2 regions of the Arthrobacter sp. V1I9 genome follow, and region 2 is predicted to be linked to the other one. Evidence: riboswitches for the same ligand, from Rfam matches in the RefSeq annotation. Region 2 holds a riboswitch; the other holds the start of a gene.
What was found. A riboswitch is a leader RNA that binds a small molecule or an ion and turns the genes downstream of it on or off. The one in region 2 is predicted to bind thiamine pyrophosphate.
Positions count from the first base shown of each region.

Region 1: linked by a shared signal. The riboswitch ahead of thiC (phosphomethylpyrimidine synthase ThiC) and the one ahead of thiD (bifunctional hydroxymethylpyrimidine kinase/phosphomethylpyrimidine kinase) in region 2 are both predicted to bind thiamine pyrophosphate.

Region 1 covers NZ_JAUSYU010000001.1:1,507,163-1,514,199, reverse strand. The annotation lists gene QFZ70_RS07100 (RNA-binding protein) at 3-245, opposite strand; gene rpsP (30S ribosomal protein S16) at 247-663, opposite strand; gene QFZ70_RS07090 (hypothetical protein) at 872-1,312, opposite strand; gene QFZ70_RS07085 (VOC family protein) at 1,447-2,322, opposite strand; gene QFZ70_RS07080 (amidohydrolase family protein) at 2,433-3,515, opposite strand; TPP riboswitch at 3,593-3,700, shown strand; gene thiC (phosphomethylpyrimidine synthase ThiC) at 3,696-5,531, shown strand; gene QFZ70_RS07070 (alpha/beta fold hydrolase) at 5,528-6,262, opposite strand; gene ffh (signal recognition particle protein) at 6,378-7,037, opposite strand, start outside.
Region 2 covers NZ_JAUSYU010000001.1:1,651,225-1,658,261, reverse strand. The annotation lists gene obgE (GTPase ObgE) at 1-888, opposite strand, end outside; gene rpmA (50S ribosomal protein L27) at 1,005-1,268, opposite strand; gene rplU (50S ribosomal protein L21) at 1,328-1,636, opposite strand; gene thiD (bifunctional hydroxymethylpyrimidine kinase/phosphomethylpyrimidine kinase) at 1,899-3,422, opposite strand; TPP riboswitch at 3,430-3,527, opposite strand; gene QFZ70_RS07900 (Rne/Rng family ribonuclease) at 3,694-7,037, opposite strand, start outside.

The sequences.
Region 1 (7,037 bases), 140 kb from region 2:
GCTCAGCGGCGGCGGTCGGTGTCGACGACGTCGACCCTTACCGGTTCGCCGCCGGCCAGGGCTGCCACAACGGTGCGCAGTGCGCGTGCCGTGCGGCCCTGGCGGCCGATCACCCGTCCGAGGTCGTCCTGATGGACCCGCACCTCGAGGGTGTCCCCGCGGCGGTTGCTCTTGGAGCTGACCTTGACGTCATCCGGGGAATCGACGATCCCCCGGACCAGGTGTTCGAGCGCTTCTGCCAGCAATTTACTCAGCCTCGGTGGTCTCTGCTTCGGCCGGTGCCTCGGCTGCGTCAGACTTGGATGCCTTCTTGGTGATGGCTTCCGGGATGATCACAGAACCCTTTTCCGGGGCAACGAAGGCTTCCTTCGGAGCTTTGGTCTTCAGGGTGCCTTCCTGGCCCGGGAGGCCCTTGAACTTCTGCCAGTCACCGGTGATCTTCAGGATAGCGGCAACCTGCTCGGACGGCTGGGCGCCGACGGAGAGCCAGTACTGGGCACGCTCGGAGTCGACCTCGATGTATGAGGGCTCTTCGGTGGGGTGGTACTTGCCGATCTCCTCGATGGCGCGGCCGTCACGCTTGGTGCGTGAGTCTGCGACGACGATGCGGTAGTACGGTGCGCGCATTTTGCCAAAGCGCTTAAGGCGAATCTTTACGGCCACTTTTGTGGTCACTCCTGTTTCAGAAAGGGGGTGAACCCGGCGTTCTGCACCCGTGGGGCGGGCCGTACTTGCGGGCTCGAAGGACAGGATCCGGACGCGGAGAGAGGGGCCACGCAGATCGAGTACCTGTTTATTGTGCCAGATGAGCGTCCGGATTTCGACTTGGCACCCCGCCTGCCGTCACCGGGCAGGGAAGCCGACGGAGGTGTCAGGAGGACCAGACGTACAGGCCGGTGCGTTCTGCGTCGTCGATTCCGCCGGCCAGTTCCGCCAGCTGCTGCACATAGGTCCGTGCCTGGGCTGCTTCGAACGGCATGTCGTCCTGGGCTGCCCACTGCTCGGCTACGTCGTCGAGGACGTTGCCTTCCCCCTCGGTTTCATAGGAGAGCAGGTCCGCAAGGGCACGGACCATGGCGGGCGGGACAGCCAGCAGCGAATCGCTCGAAACGTCCACCATGGTCAGCTCATAGTCGGCCCCACCGGCGTGCACCGCTGTGCCGGCCAGGTCGCCGAGCTGCTCTACTTCGAAATCACTGATTCCCTGGATCCTGACAGCATCGCCGGCGGGCGCGCTTCCGCCCTGGTCCAGGATTCCGGCGCGCTTCAGCGCGCCTTCGTGGGTGGCCACAAAGATTTCGGTAAAGCCCATGGGAATTGCCCTCATTACGTCGACGGTGCGGCCTTCAGGAAAGCGGCGCCCGCCGCCCCGGCCGTTCGGCTTCAGCCTAGTACAAAGCCCGCGCCGGCCCAGGCGCGGCGGGCCCTGGGCAGGGGGCGCAAGCGTCAGCGGACGGCCACCCGGATCCTGTTGCGCCAGGGATCCTCGAACCGCAGTTCCGCGCCAGTGTGGTGGGCCGGCAGCCCTGCGACCTTCAGGCGGTCCGCGAGAGCCCCGACGTCGTCTCCGGACGGCACCTCGATGAGTACCTCGCCGAGGCCGAGTGTGTCCTTGCGGGGCCCGGCGCCACGGCTGTTCCAGACATTCATGGCCATGTGGTGGTGGTAGCCGCCGGCGGAGACAAACAATGCCTGCCCGTGCCAGCCCGCGGTCTTTTCAAACCCAAGGATTCCTACATAGAAGTCCCGTGCCGACTGGACGTCGCCCACCTGAAGATGGACGTGGCCCACTCCCGCCACGCTTCCACGCTGGCGCTCGAGGGATTCTTCGGTGAGGTGCTGTTCCAGGTAGCGCTGCGGCGGCAGGGCCAGGCTATCCATGACCACGTCCGTGCCGTTCCAGGACCAGTTGCTCCGCGGCCGGTCCCAGTACAGCTCGATGCCGTTACCCTCCGGGTCGTTGAAGTAGAAGGCCTCACTGACGAGGTGATCGGCGCTGCCCGTGAACGAGCGGGGCTCGAACTGTGCCGCGGTGGCGATGGTGGCTGCGAGGTCTGCCTGGTTGTCAAACAGCAGCGCCGTATGGAAGAGGCCGGCCTCTCCCCTGCCCGGGAGGTTCAGCCCGGGAGCGGGCGCAAGGTGGACCAGGGGCTTCTGCAGGCGGCCGAGGTAGATTCCGCCGTCCTGCTCGGCGACAACCTCAAGCCCAAGGGCCCGCTGGTAGTAATCGGTCATAACCTTCATGTCGCCGACCTTGAGCATCACGGCGCCCATGGTGAGGTCGGCGGGAAGAAGGTCCTGGCTTGCGGCTTCTGCAGTCATGTGGGAACTCCCGGTGCTGGGGCCCTTTGGGGTGGGGGCCTATGACTATTAAAATTACTTGAAGCTTCAATTTATTCCAAGTGCCGCAAAAGTTCCTCCCGATGCCGGCATCAACGAAGGACGCGGCCGCCCAGCACAACGTGTGCCAGCCCGCTGACCGTTTCCGGAACCTTCCGCGGATCCTCCCTGCACAGCACGACGTCGGCGCGGGCTCCCTCCTGCAGACCCTCGGCGCCCAGCCACTCCCGGGCGCCCCAGCAGGCGGCGTCGAGGGCAGCGGCCATGGGAAGCCCTGCGTGATGGAGGGCAAGGATTTCATCGGCGATCCTGCCGTGCCGTATGACGCTGCCGGCATCGGTACCGGCGTAGATCTGCACCCCCGCCGCGTACGCCTCCAGCACCCGCTCCGCCCGGCGCTCCCACAGCGCGCGCATGTGTGCGGCGTAGCGGGGAAACTTGGGCTCCGCCTGCGCGGCGATGTCCGGGAACGTGGCGATGTTGATGAGGGTGGGAACGATGGGTACGCCCTGCTCCACGAACCGCGGGAGGTGCCGCGGCAGGAGCCCGGTGGCGTGTTCGATGCAGTCGATACCCGCGTCCAGCATTTGGTCCAGGGTGTCTTCGGCAAAGCAATGCGCGGTGATCCGGGCGCCTTCGTCATGCACCGCCTGGACAGCGTCCCTAACGACGGCGGCGGGAAACGACGGCGCCAGGTCACCGGCGCCGCGGTCGATCCAGTCCCCCACAAGCTTGACCCAGCCGTCGCCGTCCCGGGCCTGCTTCCGGACGGCTTCCACCAGGCCGTCCGGTTCAACTTCCTCAGCGAAACCCCGTAAGTACCGGCCGGTCCTGGCTAGATGCCTGCCGGCCCGGATCAGCACCGGCGCGTCGCGGCTGTCCTGCAGGAAGCGGGTGTCAGCAGGGGAACCGGCGTCCCGGGCCAGCAGTGTGCCTGCGTTCAGGTCCGTCCGGGCCTGTTCCTCCGCCGTCGCAGGATCCACCGCGCCGCCGGGTCCCAGCCCGATGTGGCAGTGGGCATCAACGAAGCCCGGAAGCACCCAGCCGTCCAGGACCCGTCCGGGAACGTGCGGCGGCCGGGTGAAGGTCAACAGCCCGTCAACGGACCACAGTCCCCGCCGCACGGTGTCCGGCCCGGTGAGCACCGGGCCGCTGAATTCTATAATTTCCGCCATTTGGTCCCTCTTCCTCGCCAGTCAGGCTAGCACCGGCAATGTGACAAGCCGCTCCCGGACGGCTGTGGTAGCTTCGTTCCTGACCACACGGGTGCCCCTGCAGGGGCTGAGATCGGGCTAACGCAGCCTGCGACCGTTGAACCTGTCCGGGTAATGCCGGCGAAGGAAGTGAGTATTCCCTTGAGTACACCAAAAGCACAGCTGAGCCCTGCCCACATTCCGTCCGGTATGACGGCCGGCGGCCAGGACCAGCCACTTGTTACCCAGTCGCTGAAGTCCCATTCGCTGGCCTATATCCACGATGAAACCTCTGGTATCCGGGTGCCCGTCACTGAGATTTCCCTGGCGGACTCGCCAAACGGCGAGGCCAACGGCCCGTTTCGCACCTACCGGACGGCCGGCCCGGGAAGCGACCCCGTCCGTGGACTCAACCCCTTCCGCGCCGAGTGGATAGCAGCACGTGGAGACACGGAAACCTACGGCGGCAGGGGACGGAACCTGTTCGATGACGGCCGCTCGGCTGTCCGCCGCGGTGCCGCCAGCGTGGAGTGGAAGGGCACGCCGCCCGTGCCGAGCCGCGCCATCGAAGGCAGGACGGTGACGCAGATGCACTATGCACGGCAGGGCACCATCACGCCGGAAATGCGTTTCGTGGCGCTGCGGGAGAACTGCGATGTGGAACTGGTCCGCAGCGAACTGGCTGCCGGCCGCGCCATCATTCCCAACAACATCAACCACCCCGAGTCCGAACCCATGATCATCGGCAAGGCCTTCCTGGTGAAGATCAACGCCAACATCGGCAACTCGGCCGTCACCAGTTCCATCGCGGAAGAGGTGGACAAGCTGCAGTGGGCCACGCAGTGGGGCGCTGACACCGTCATGGACCTGTCCACCGGCGACGATATCCACACCACCAGGGAATGGATCATCCGCAACTCGCCGGTTCCGATCGGCACCGTCCCCATCTACCAGGCCCTTGAGAAGGTCAACGGCGAAGCGAACGCGCTGACCTGGGAAATATTCCGCGATACCGTCATAGAGCAGTGCGAACAAGGCGTGGACTACATGACCATCCACGCCGGAGTCCTGCTCCGGTACGTTCCCCTGACCGCCAACCGGGTGACCGGCATCGTGTCCCGCGGCGGGTCGATCATGGCAGGCTGGTGCCTGGCGCATCACCGCGAAAACTTCCTTTACACGCACTTCGACGAGCTTTGCCAAATCTTCGCCAGGTACGACGTCGCGTTTTCGTTGGGCGACGGCCTGCGACCCGGCGCGACGGCGGACGCCAACGATGCCGCGCAGTTCGCCGAACTGGACACCCTGGCCGAGCTGACGCAGCGCGCCTGGGAATACGACGTGCAGGTGATGGTGGAGGGCCCCGGCCACATACCGTTCCACCTGGTCCGGGAGAACGTCGAACGCCAGCAGGAGCTGTGCAAGGGGGCGCCCTTCTACACGTTGGGGCCGCTGGTTACCGACGTGGCGCCGGGGTACGACCACATCACGTCTGCCATCGGTGCCACGGAGATCGCCCGCTACGGCACCGCCATGTTGTGCTACGTCACCCCCAAGGAACATCTTGGCCTGCCCAACAAGGACGACGTCAAAACAGGGGTGATCACCTACAAGATTGCGGCGCACGCAGCAGACCTCGCCAAGGGCCACCCGGGTGCGCACGAACGCGATGACGCGCTGTCCAAGGCGCGGTTCGAGTTCCGCTGGCGGGACCAGTTCGCGTTGTCCCTCGATCCCGTGACGGCCGAGGCATTCCACGACGAGACCCTTCCTGCGGAACCCGCCAAAACCGCGCACTTCTGCTCCATGTGTGGTCCAAAGTTCTGCTCGATGAGGATCAGCCAGGATATCCGGGACGAATACGGTTCAGCGGAGTCCCAGGCGGCACTTGCAAAGCTGGCGTCCGGGATGCGGGACAAGAGCCAGGAATTCCTGGCCGCCGGCGGCAAGGTCTACCTGCCTGAGCCGCGCGTCTCCGCCGGACGCCCGGGCGTCTAAGAGGCCCGGGCTGACTGGACCCGGCTCACGTCGCTGATGAACGAGCGGATGATGCGGTCCCCTTCGCGGGAGTCCTGGGGCCGGTGTCCTCCCGCCGCCGTGCGGTGCAGGGCGCCGGTTTCCCGCAGGTACCCGGCAATTTCCTCGTAAAGCGGCTCCCATCCACCGGTCAGGACAAGGGTGGGAACGCCGGGAACAATGTGCAGCGGGGCTTCCCAGGAGGCGGCCTGGAGCCGGAGCCGCCTGGCGGAACGCTTCTCCTCCACCGTGGCCGGCTGTTGCAGGTCCGTGGCGTAGACCCTGCGGACAAACTCGCGCTGGAAATCCTGGTCACTCATTTGGTGCCGGACGTCGAACAGTGGCTGCATAAGACCGATGTGCGCCGCCGTGGCCGGCAGCTCGGCTGTCAGGGACAGGCAGGCCGGCTCCACCAGCGTCAAGGAAAAAACCAGGTCCGGACGTTCGACGGCTGCCATCATGGCTGAGATGGCTCCTTGGGCGTGCGCCACGATATGCCCTCCGGCAGCACCCCTGCCGTCGTCGGCAAGGGACCGCAACACAATGGCGGTGTCCTCCTTGAAGGAGGACTCTACGGGCTCCGCCACCGGATCGTAGCCGTGGCGGCGCAGGAACAGTGCGTCATAGGACAGTGCCATGCCGTGCTGGCGCGGCCAGGCCGCGGAGCCGAAGCTGCCGGCGCCGTGCACGAACACTACCCTCTGCTTGAACATGACCCAACCCTATTCCACGGCACCGACATCCCCGGGGACCGCCCCAACTGACTTGCAGTTCGTGCACCGAAAAGCGCGTTTCAAAGCGTTATGTGCCAGTCAGTTGGGACAGGGGTTACTGGCCGAGGAACTTGTCGAAACCCTTGGGCAGGTTCAGCTGCGAAGGATCGAAGTCGCCTGTTTGCTGGCCGAACGCAGCTCCGGTGGGCAGCGCCTTGGCTGCATTGGCACGGCGGGCCTCAGCATCCTTGCGCTCCTGGGCGGCCTTGGCGGGGTTGCCGGACTTGGCCTTTTTCTTGGGGGCGTTCTTGGCGTTCTTGCGCGCGCCGCCGCCGCCCGCTCCGGGCATCCCCGGCATACCAGGCATGCCCGGCATCCCGCCCTGGGCCATCTTCTTCATCATCTTCTGGGCCTGCGCGAAGCGCTCCAGGAGGCCGTTGACCTCGGAGACGTGCACGCCGGAACCGCGGGCGATGCGGGCCCGGCGGGAGCCGTTGATGATCTTGGGAGCCACACGCTCGTGCGGCGTCATGGACCGGACGATAGCCTCGACGCGGTCAATCTCGCGCTCGTCGAACTGCTCAAGCTGCTGGCGGATGTTCTGCGCGCCCGGCATCATCATGAGCATCTTCTTCATGGAGCCCATGTTGCGGATCTGCTGCATCTGCGCCAGGAAGTCGTCCAGGGTGAAGTCCTCCTGGTCGGCGAACTTCTTCGCCATCCGGGCGGCTTCATCCTTGTCCCAGGACTTCTCGGCCTGCTCAATGAGCGTGAG
Region 2 (7,037 bases):
CTTGTTCAACGCGACCAGGCGGGGGCGGTGGTTGAGCGGAACAACTTCGCCGTCCTGCCCCGCATAGCTCATGTCCACGGCGTACTTTTCCAGCTCCGCCTCGATGATGGCGAGGTCGGCGAGGGGGTCGCGGTCCGATTCGAGGGTGCCGCAGTCCAGGACGTGCACCAGCGCGGCGCAGCGCTCCACGTGGCGCAGGAAGTGGTGGCCCAGGCCCCTGCCCTCGCTGGCGCCTTCGATGAGGCCGGGAACGTCGGCAATGGTGAAACGGACGTCACCGGCCTGGACCACGCCAAGGTTGGGAACAAGGGTGGTGAAGGGGTAGTCGGCGATCTTGGGCCTGGCCGCGGACATGGCCGCGATGAGGCTGGACTTGCCAGCGGACGGGAAGCCCACCAGGGCGATGTCGGCGATCGACTTGAGCTCCAGCACGATGTCGCTGGATTCGCCTTCGATGCCGAGCAGTGCGAACCCGGGAGCCTTGCGTTTCTGCGACGACAGCGCGGCGTTGCCGAGGCCGCCGATGCCGCCTGCTGCGGCCACGTACTCGGCGCCTTCGCCGACGAGGTCCGCGAGGACTGTGCCGTCCTTGGATTTGACCACCGTGCCGTCCGGGACGGGGAGGATGAGCGTTTCACCGTTCTTGCCTCCGCGCCAGTCGCCCATGCCCGGGCCACCGTTGGTGGCGTGGCGGTGGGGAGCGTGGTGGTAGTCAAGGAGGGTGGTGGTCTGATGGTCCACGCGAAGGATCACGTCGCCGCCGTTGCCGCCGTTGCCGCCATCGGGACCGCCAAGCGGCTTGAACTTCTCGCGGTGGACGGAAACGCATCCGTGGCCGCCGGTACCGCCGGATACGTGCAGTACTACCCGGTCTACAAAGCTGGCCACGTGAATCTCCTCAGTGCTGTTTCCTGGACGCCGTGGGGCGCCAAGACGATTGTAATGCGGTTAAAAGAACAGTGGAGCGGACCATCTGGCCCGCTCCACCGCTTCAGAACTAGTTGTTACTCTGCAGCTGCAGCAGCAACGATGTTGACCACGCGACGACCGCGGCGGGTTCCGAATTCAACGGCTCCCGGGGTCAGTGCGAACAGGGTGTCGTCGCCGCCACGGCCAACGCCGGCGCCCGGGTGGAAGTGGGTGCCGCGCTGGCGGACGATGATCTCGCCTGCGGAAACAACCTGGCCGCCGAAGCGCTTTACGCCGAGGTACTGAGCGTTGGAATCACGACCGTTGCGAGTGGAGCTCGCGCCCTTTTTATGTGCCATTTGAAATGCCTGCCTCTAAATTCTGGGGATCTGCTGAAAAACCTGAACAGTAACGAAGGTTACTGGATACCAGTGATCTTGACCTTGGTCAGTTCCTGGCGGTGACCCTGGCGCTTCTTGTAGCCGGTCTTGTTCTTGAACTTCTGGATCACAATCTTCGGACCACGGAGGTCGTTCAGGATCTCAGCCGTAACAGTTACCTTGGCCAGGTCAGCAGCGGCGGTGGTGACCTTGTCACCATCAACCAGGAGCAGCGCGGGCAGCTGAATGGTGCTGCCAGCTCCACCGGCGACGCGGTTCAGGGTAACGAAGTCTCCAACGGAAACCTTCTCTTGCCGGCCGCCTGCGCGGACAATCGCGTACACCACTTGGGAACTCACTTCTCTCGACGTTTATTACAAAATTTGCGTGCGGAACCGGCCATGAAAGCCTGGTTTCTCGCTGTGCCTCAACGCCGTGGGGTCATAACCCAAGTGTTGGCGTAAGCACCGAAGATCCAGAATACGCTAATTTTGTCTCCGGCCGCAAATGAGGCTGGTCCCGGCCGATTGTCTGTGATAGTTACCACAGTTCAACTCCGGCGTCCGCACCATGCCCCACCATAGTACCGGCCAACCCGCTCGCGAGTGGTCAGGAGTGGAGGCGCGGCGCGTCGAAGAAGTCCACCTCCAGCCGGCAGGACTGCTTGAAGGCCGTGACCATGGCCAACCGGTCCGCGGCGGAGGCCTTGCGCCCCGCTTCATCCACTATTGCTACGGCCCTCCGGGTGGCAGCTGCGAAGTCTTCGTCGGCGTAGGTGCGCAGCCAGTTGGCATAAGGGTGCGCCGGAGGTTCGCCGGCGGCAACGAACTGGGCGTGCAGCGTTGCCCCCACCTCCGCGTAGAGCCAGAAGCAGGGCAGGACGGCCGCCGCCAGAACCGCGTAGCTGCCCGACGCCGATGCCGCGGTCAGGTGGTCCACGTAGGACTTGGTCACCGGGCCCAGCCGGGGCCGGACCTTCCGCGTGGCCAGCCACGAGCGGTGGAGCTCCGACTCGACCTCGAGGCACTGCCCTGCTGAGGCCGCCCAGAAGAGCTGTTCTGCCTCGGTGGGTGCAAGCGCACTCGCCCTGGCCAGTACGCGCGAATAGCCGTTGAGGTAGATGGCGTCCTGTGCAAGGTAATACGCAAACTTATGCTCCTCCAACCTGCCTGAAGCCAGGTTGCGGATGAAGTCCAAGGCATGGATGTCATCCAGGTACTGCTGCGCTTCGCCCCGGAGTTGTGCCGCGAAGCTCCCTTTGGAAGGCTGCGGCCGGAGGTGATGGAAGTGGTGCACGGGCCCGCTGCCCGTTCCCACCTCCAGCGCTTCGGATGCCTCAAGAGCGCCGGCGAGCCAGGGCTTGACCTCCCGGAGGGACGCTTCCCAGTTCCCCAGCCGCGCCTGGGCGGTTGCCATTGCGGACGAGAGCGAACAGCCGGTGCCGTGGCTGTTCCGGGTTTCCAGCCGCTCCCCCTGCACCACCACCACTTCATTGGAGAGCAGGCCGGTGGTGCTGACCAGCGCATCGGGGCACTCGTTGCCCTCCAGGTGGCCGCCCTTGACCAGCACTGTTGCGCCCGTGGCAGCGGCGAGGGCGCGGCCCTGTTCCACTGCCCCGGCCCAACTGTCCTGCAGATCCCCGCCAACGAGCATGGCGAGCTCCGCCAGGTTGGGGGTAATGAGGTGGGCAAGCGGCAGGAGCGCGCGCAGTGCCGCTTCCGCGGACTCCTGCAGGAGGCGGTCACCACTGGTGGCAACCATCACCGGGTCCAGGACCACGACGGCGGGACGCACCTTCCGGACCCACGCCCCCACCGCCTCGATCACCTCGGCGTTGCCCAGCATCCCGATTTTCACGGCATCTATGCCGATGTCGTCACTGATGGCATCCAGCTGCTCAACCAGGAACGCGGCAGGGGGCACGTGAACGGACCGGACACCGTGCGTGTTCTGGGCGGTGAGGGCAGTAATGGCAGCCATCCCGTAGCCTCCGAGCGCTGCGATGCTCTTCAGGTCGGCCTGGATGCCGGCGCCGCCGGAAGGATCGGAGCCGGCGATGGAGAGGACCCGTGGTATTTGCCGGCCTGGTGTTGTTGGTGCCGCAGTGAAGGTTGCCGGGGAGGCAGTGGGCATTACAAGAGTCGCAGACAAGAGACATCCCTTCGCCGGTGCTAACCGGACAGGTTCAACGGGTGTGGATCTCAGCCGGCTCTCTGCGCGGCACCCCGTGTCGTTTCCCCAGCCTAGCTTTTTTGCCAGGCGCAGTCCGAAGGTGACACATTGCGACCGGCACCTGCTCTTCGTTCCCTGCTTAGGCCGAGACTGCACTTCATCTACTGGAGTTAACGCAGGATGCCCGGCCGGCCACTGCTGTGGCTGACCGGGCATTCCGTACTGGTGGCTCCTAGAGCTCCGAGGCAGGCACCCCTACGCCCAGGATGATGGGCGCATCGGCCGGCTTTGCTGCCGGTTTTTCGGTGCCTGCGCTTCCTCCACTGGAGTCCGCGGTACCGGCCGGCGCCGGGGCCTTTGCCTCGTGCGTATGCCCTGTGCTGGCCGCCGCCACGCTTTCATGGTGCTGCACTGTGGTTTCGTTGGCAGCTCCCTGGGCACGGCTGGCACTGCGGTTGCGCCGCGGCCGGCGCTGCCGGGACTGCTCCAGAGTGTGGTCGGTGTAGTCCTTGGCGGGTGCTGCAGCAGCGGCTGAAGCAACCGGCACCTGTGCGGGCTGGACCGGTTCCCCGCGCTCCGCCGGCTTCTCCTCCGGTTCTGCCTGCTCGGGCTGCGCTTCCGCTCTCGCCGGCTGGCCGAGGTGGGCGAAGGCTTCAGCGAGCCGGTCCAGGGTCAGAGCCGGTTTCGGCTGCTGCTCTTCAGCGTGCTCAACGAAGGGCAACACCACCTTCTCACCGCCGAAGGTGAGCACGGCAGCCGGACGCGTATCGTCGTCGCGCCTTGCAGCGTCCACTGCAGGGGCTGGCTGCTCCGCAGCCGCCTGCCTGGCTGCCGCCACTTCGTCGTCGTGCAGGTGGGCTGCATGTGCTGCGGCGGCGATGTTGGCGAGGGCCAACCGGGTAGCCTCCGCCTTGGCGTGCCGCTCAGCGTCCGTGGGGTCGGGCTGGACCGTGTGGACGTGCACGGCAACTGCCGGGGCAATGTCCGGCTGCTGGCCGCCGCGGCCCCGCCGCCGTTTGCGGTCCGGACGTACGCCCGGCTGGCTGCTGTCGATGCGCGGGGCCTCGTTGCGGTGGCTTTCGCTGCGGGCTTCGGGACGGCTGTCTGACCGCTGGACGTGGTGCTCAGCCGCCACGATGTTGGCCCGCCGGTGCTCCACGGGGTCGTCGTGGGTGACAATGCCGCGGCCGGCGCACGTTTCGCACTGCTCGCCGAATACTTCCAGCAGCCCGGTGCCCATCCGCTTGCGCGTCATCTGCACCAGGCCGAGGGACGTCACTTCGGCAACCTGGTGTTTGGTGCGGTCGCGTCCCAGGCACTCCACCATGCGGCGGAGAACGAGGTCACGGTTGGATTCGAGGACCATGTCAATGAAGTCGATGACGATGATGCCGCCGATATCGCGCAGGCGGAGCTGGCGGACCACTTCTTCCGCAGCTTCAAGGTTGTTTTTGGTCACCGTCTCTTCGAGGTTGCCGCCGCTGCCGGTGAACTTGCCGGTGTTGACGTCCACCACGGTCATGGCTTCGGTGCGGTCGATCACCAGCGAACCGCCGGATGGCAGGAATACCTTCCGCTCCAGGGCCTTGTGGATCTGCTCGTCGATGCGCCAGGCAGCAAAGATGTCCTGGTCCTTTGTCCACTTCTCGAGGCGGCCCACCAGGTCCGGCGCCACATAGGTAACGTACGCCTCGATGGTGTCCCAGGCTTCCTCACCCGAGACGATCAGCTTGGAGAAGTCCTCGTTGAAGACGTCACGGACCACCTTGATGGTGAGGTCCGGTTCGCCGTAAAGCAGTTCCGGGGCGAGGATCTTCGTGGACTTCGACTGGCTCTCGATGCCTTCCCACTGGGCGCGCAGCCGGTTGATGTCGTGCGTCAGCTCTTCCTCGGAAGCGCCTTCGGCGGCGGTGCGGACGATGACGCCGGCCTGCTCGGGCAGGCGGTCCTTGAGGATGCGCTTGAGGCGGTTGCGTTCGACGTCGGGCAGCTTGCGGGAGATGCCGGTCATGGAGCCGCCGGGCACGAACACCAGGTAACGGCCGGGCAGGGAGATCTGGCTGGTCAGGCGGGCGCCCTTGTGTCCCACGGGGTCCTTGGTCACCTGGACCAGGACGGTATCGCCGGACTTGAGCGCGTTTTCGATGCGGCGCTGTTTACCCTCGACGTTCACGGCATCCCAGTTCACTTCGCCGGCGTACAGGACGGCGTTGCGGCCGCGTCCGATGTCCACGAAGGCGGCCTCCATGGACGGCAGCACGTTCTGGACCTTGCCCAGGTACACGTTGCCGATCAGCGAGTCCTGCTGGGTCTTTGACACGAAATGCTCGGCCAGGACGCCGTCTTCGAGGACGGCGATCTGGATTCTGTCGTCGCGCTGGCGCACGATCATCTGCCGGTCGACAGACTCGCGGCGGGCCAGGAACTCGGCCTCGGTGATGACGGTGCGGCGGCGGCCGGTGTCACGGGACTCGCGCCGGCGCTGCTTCTTCGCCTCCAGGCGGGTGGATCCCTTGACGCTGGTGACGCGGTTGCTGACGGCCGGTTCGCTCACGGCACGCGGGGCGCGGACGCGGGTGACGGTGTTGGGCGGATCGTCGTCTCCCCCGCCCGTCAGTTCGAGGTCCTGGTCGCCACGGCGGCGGCGGCGGCGACGGCGGGACGTTACACCGTCTTCGACCTGCCCGGCCGACTCTTCGTCGGCGTCGTCGGAAGCATCGCCGTCAGCATCTTCGCTGCCCTCGAGGCCGGCGCCGGCCTCACGCTCACCAATGCGGCTACGTCCGCGGCGGCCGCGGCCCCTGCGCTTGCGGCGGCCGTTGGCGTCCTCTGAATCGTCCTCATCGGCGTCGTCCTCCGGCGCCACTTCCACGGCTGCGGGAACCGGACGCACCACCGTGCTCAGGTCCGGCGCCTGGAACAGCACGGAGGTGGGGGAAGCGGGTTCCATGAACAGAGAGCCGAAGGGGCTGGAAGGCGCGGCCGGTGCCTGCTCCCCGGAAGCTGCTGCCTGCGGGGCTTCCGCCTTCGGCGCCGCCTCTGCAGCCGGGGCATCTGCTGTAGGAGCTTCTGCTGTGGGGGCTTCTGCTGTAGGAGCTTCTTCAGCAGCAGCCTCGACCGATGCCGGCTGGGTGGCTGCTGCGGGCACGGCAGCTGCCTCAACCGCTTCGGCCGCAACAGGAGCTGCCTGGAGATCTGCGGGTTCCGTTGCAGGCTCCGCTGCGGCGGCCGGTGCCGAGGTCTTCCGGGTGGCAACCCGACGGCGGCGGACCGGCTTCGTCTCGGCTGCCTCAACGGCGGGTTCTGCAGCGGGCTCGGCGGCCGGGAGATCGGGAGCGTCGGCACCTGCACTGGCATCAGCGCCGGCGCCGGCAGCGGCATCCAGGCCGGACACTGCTTCGGGCTCTGCATCTTCCGCGAAAGCCGGGAGGGGCACAGCGGTTTCAGCCTTCTTCCGGGCGCGGGTCCGCCGGACGGGAGCCTTGGCCTCCGGGGCGACGGCTTCCACTGCACCGGTTTCAGCAACACCGGTTACGGCAGCGCCGGCTGCGGAAGCCTCGACGTCGGCGGGGGTGC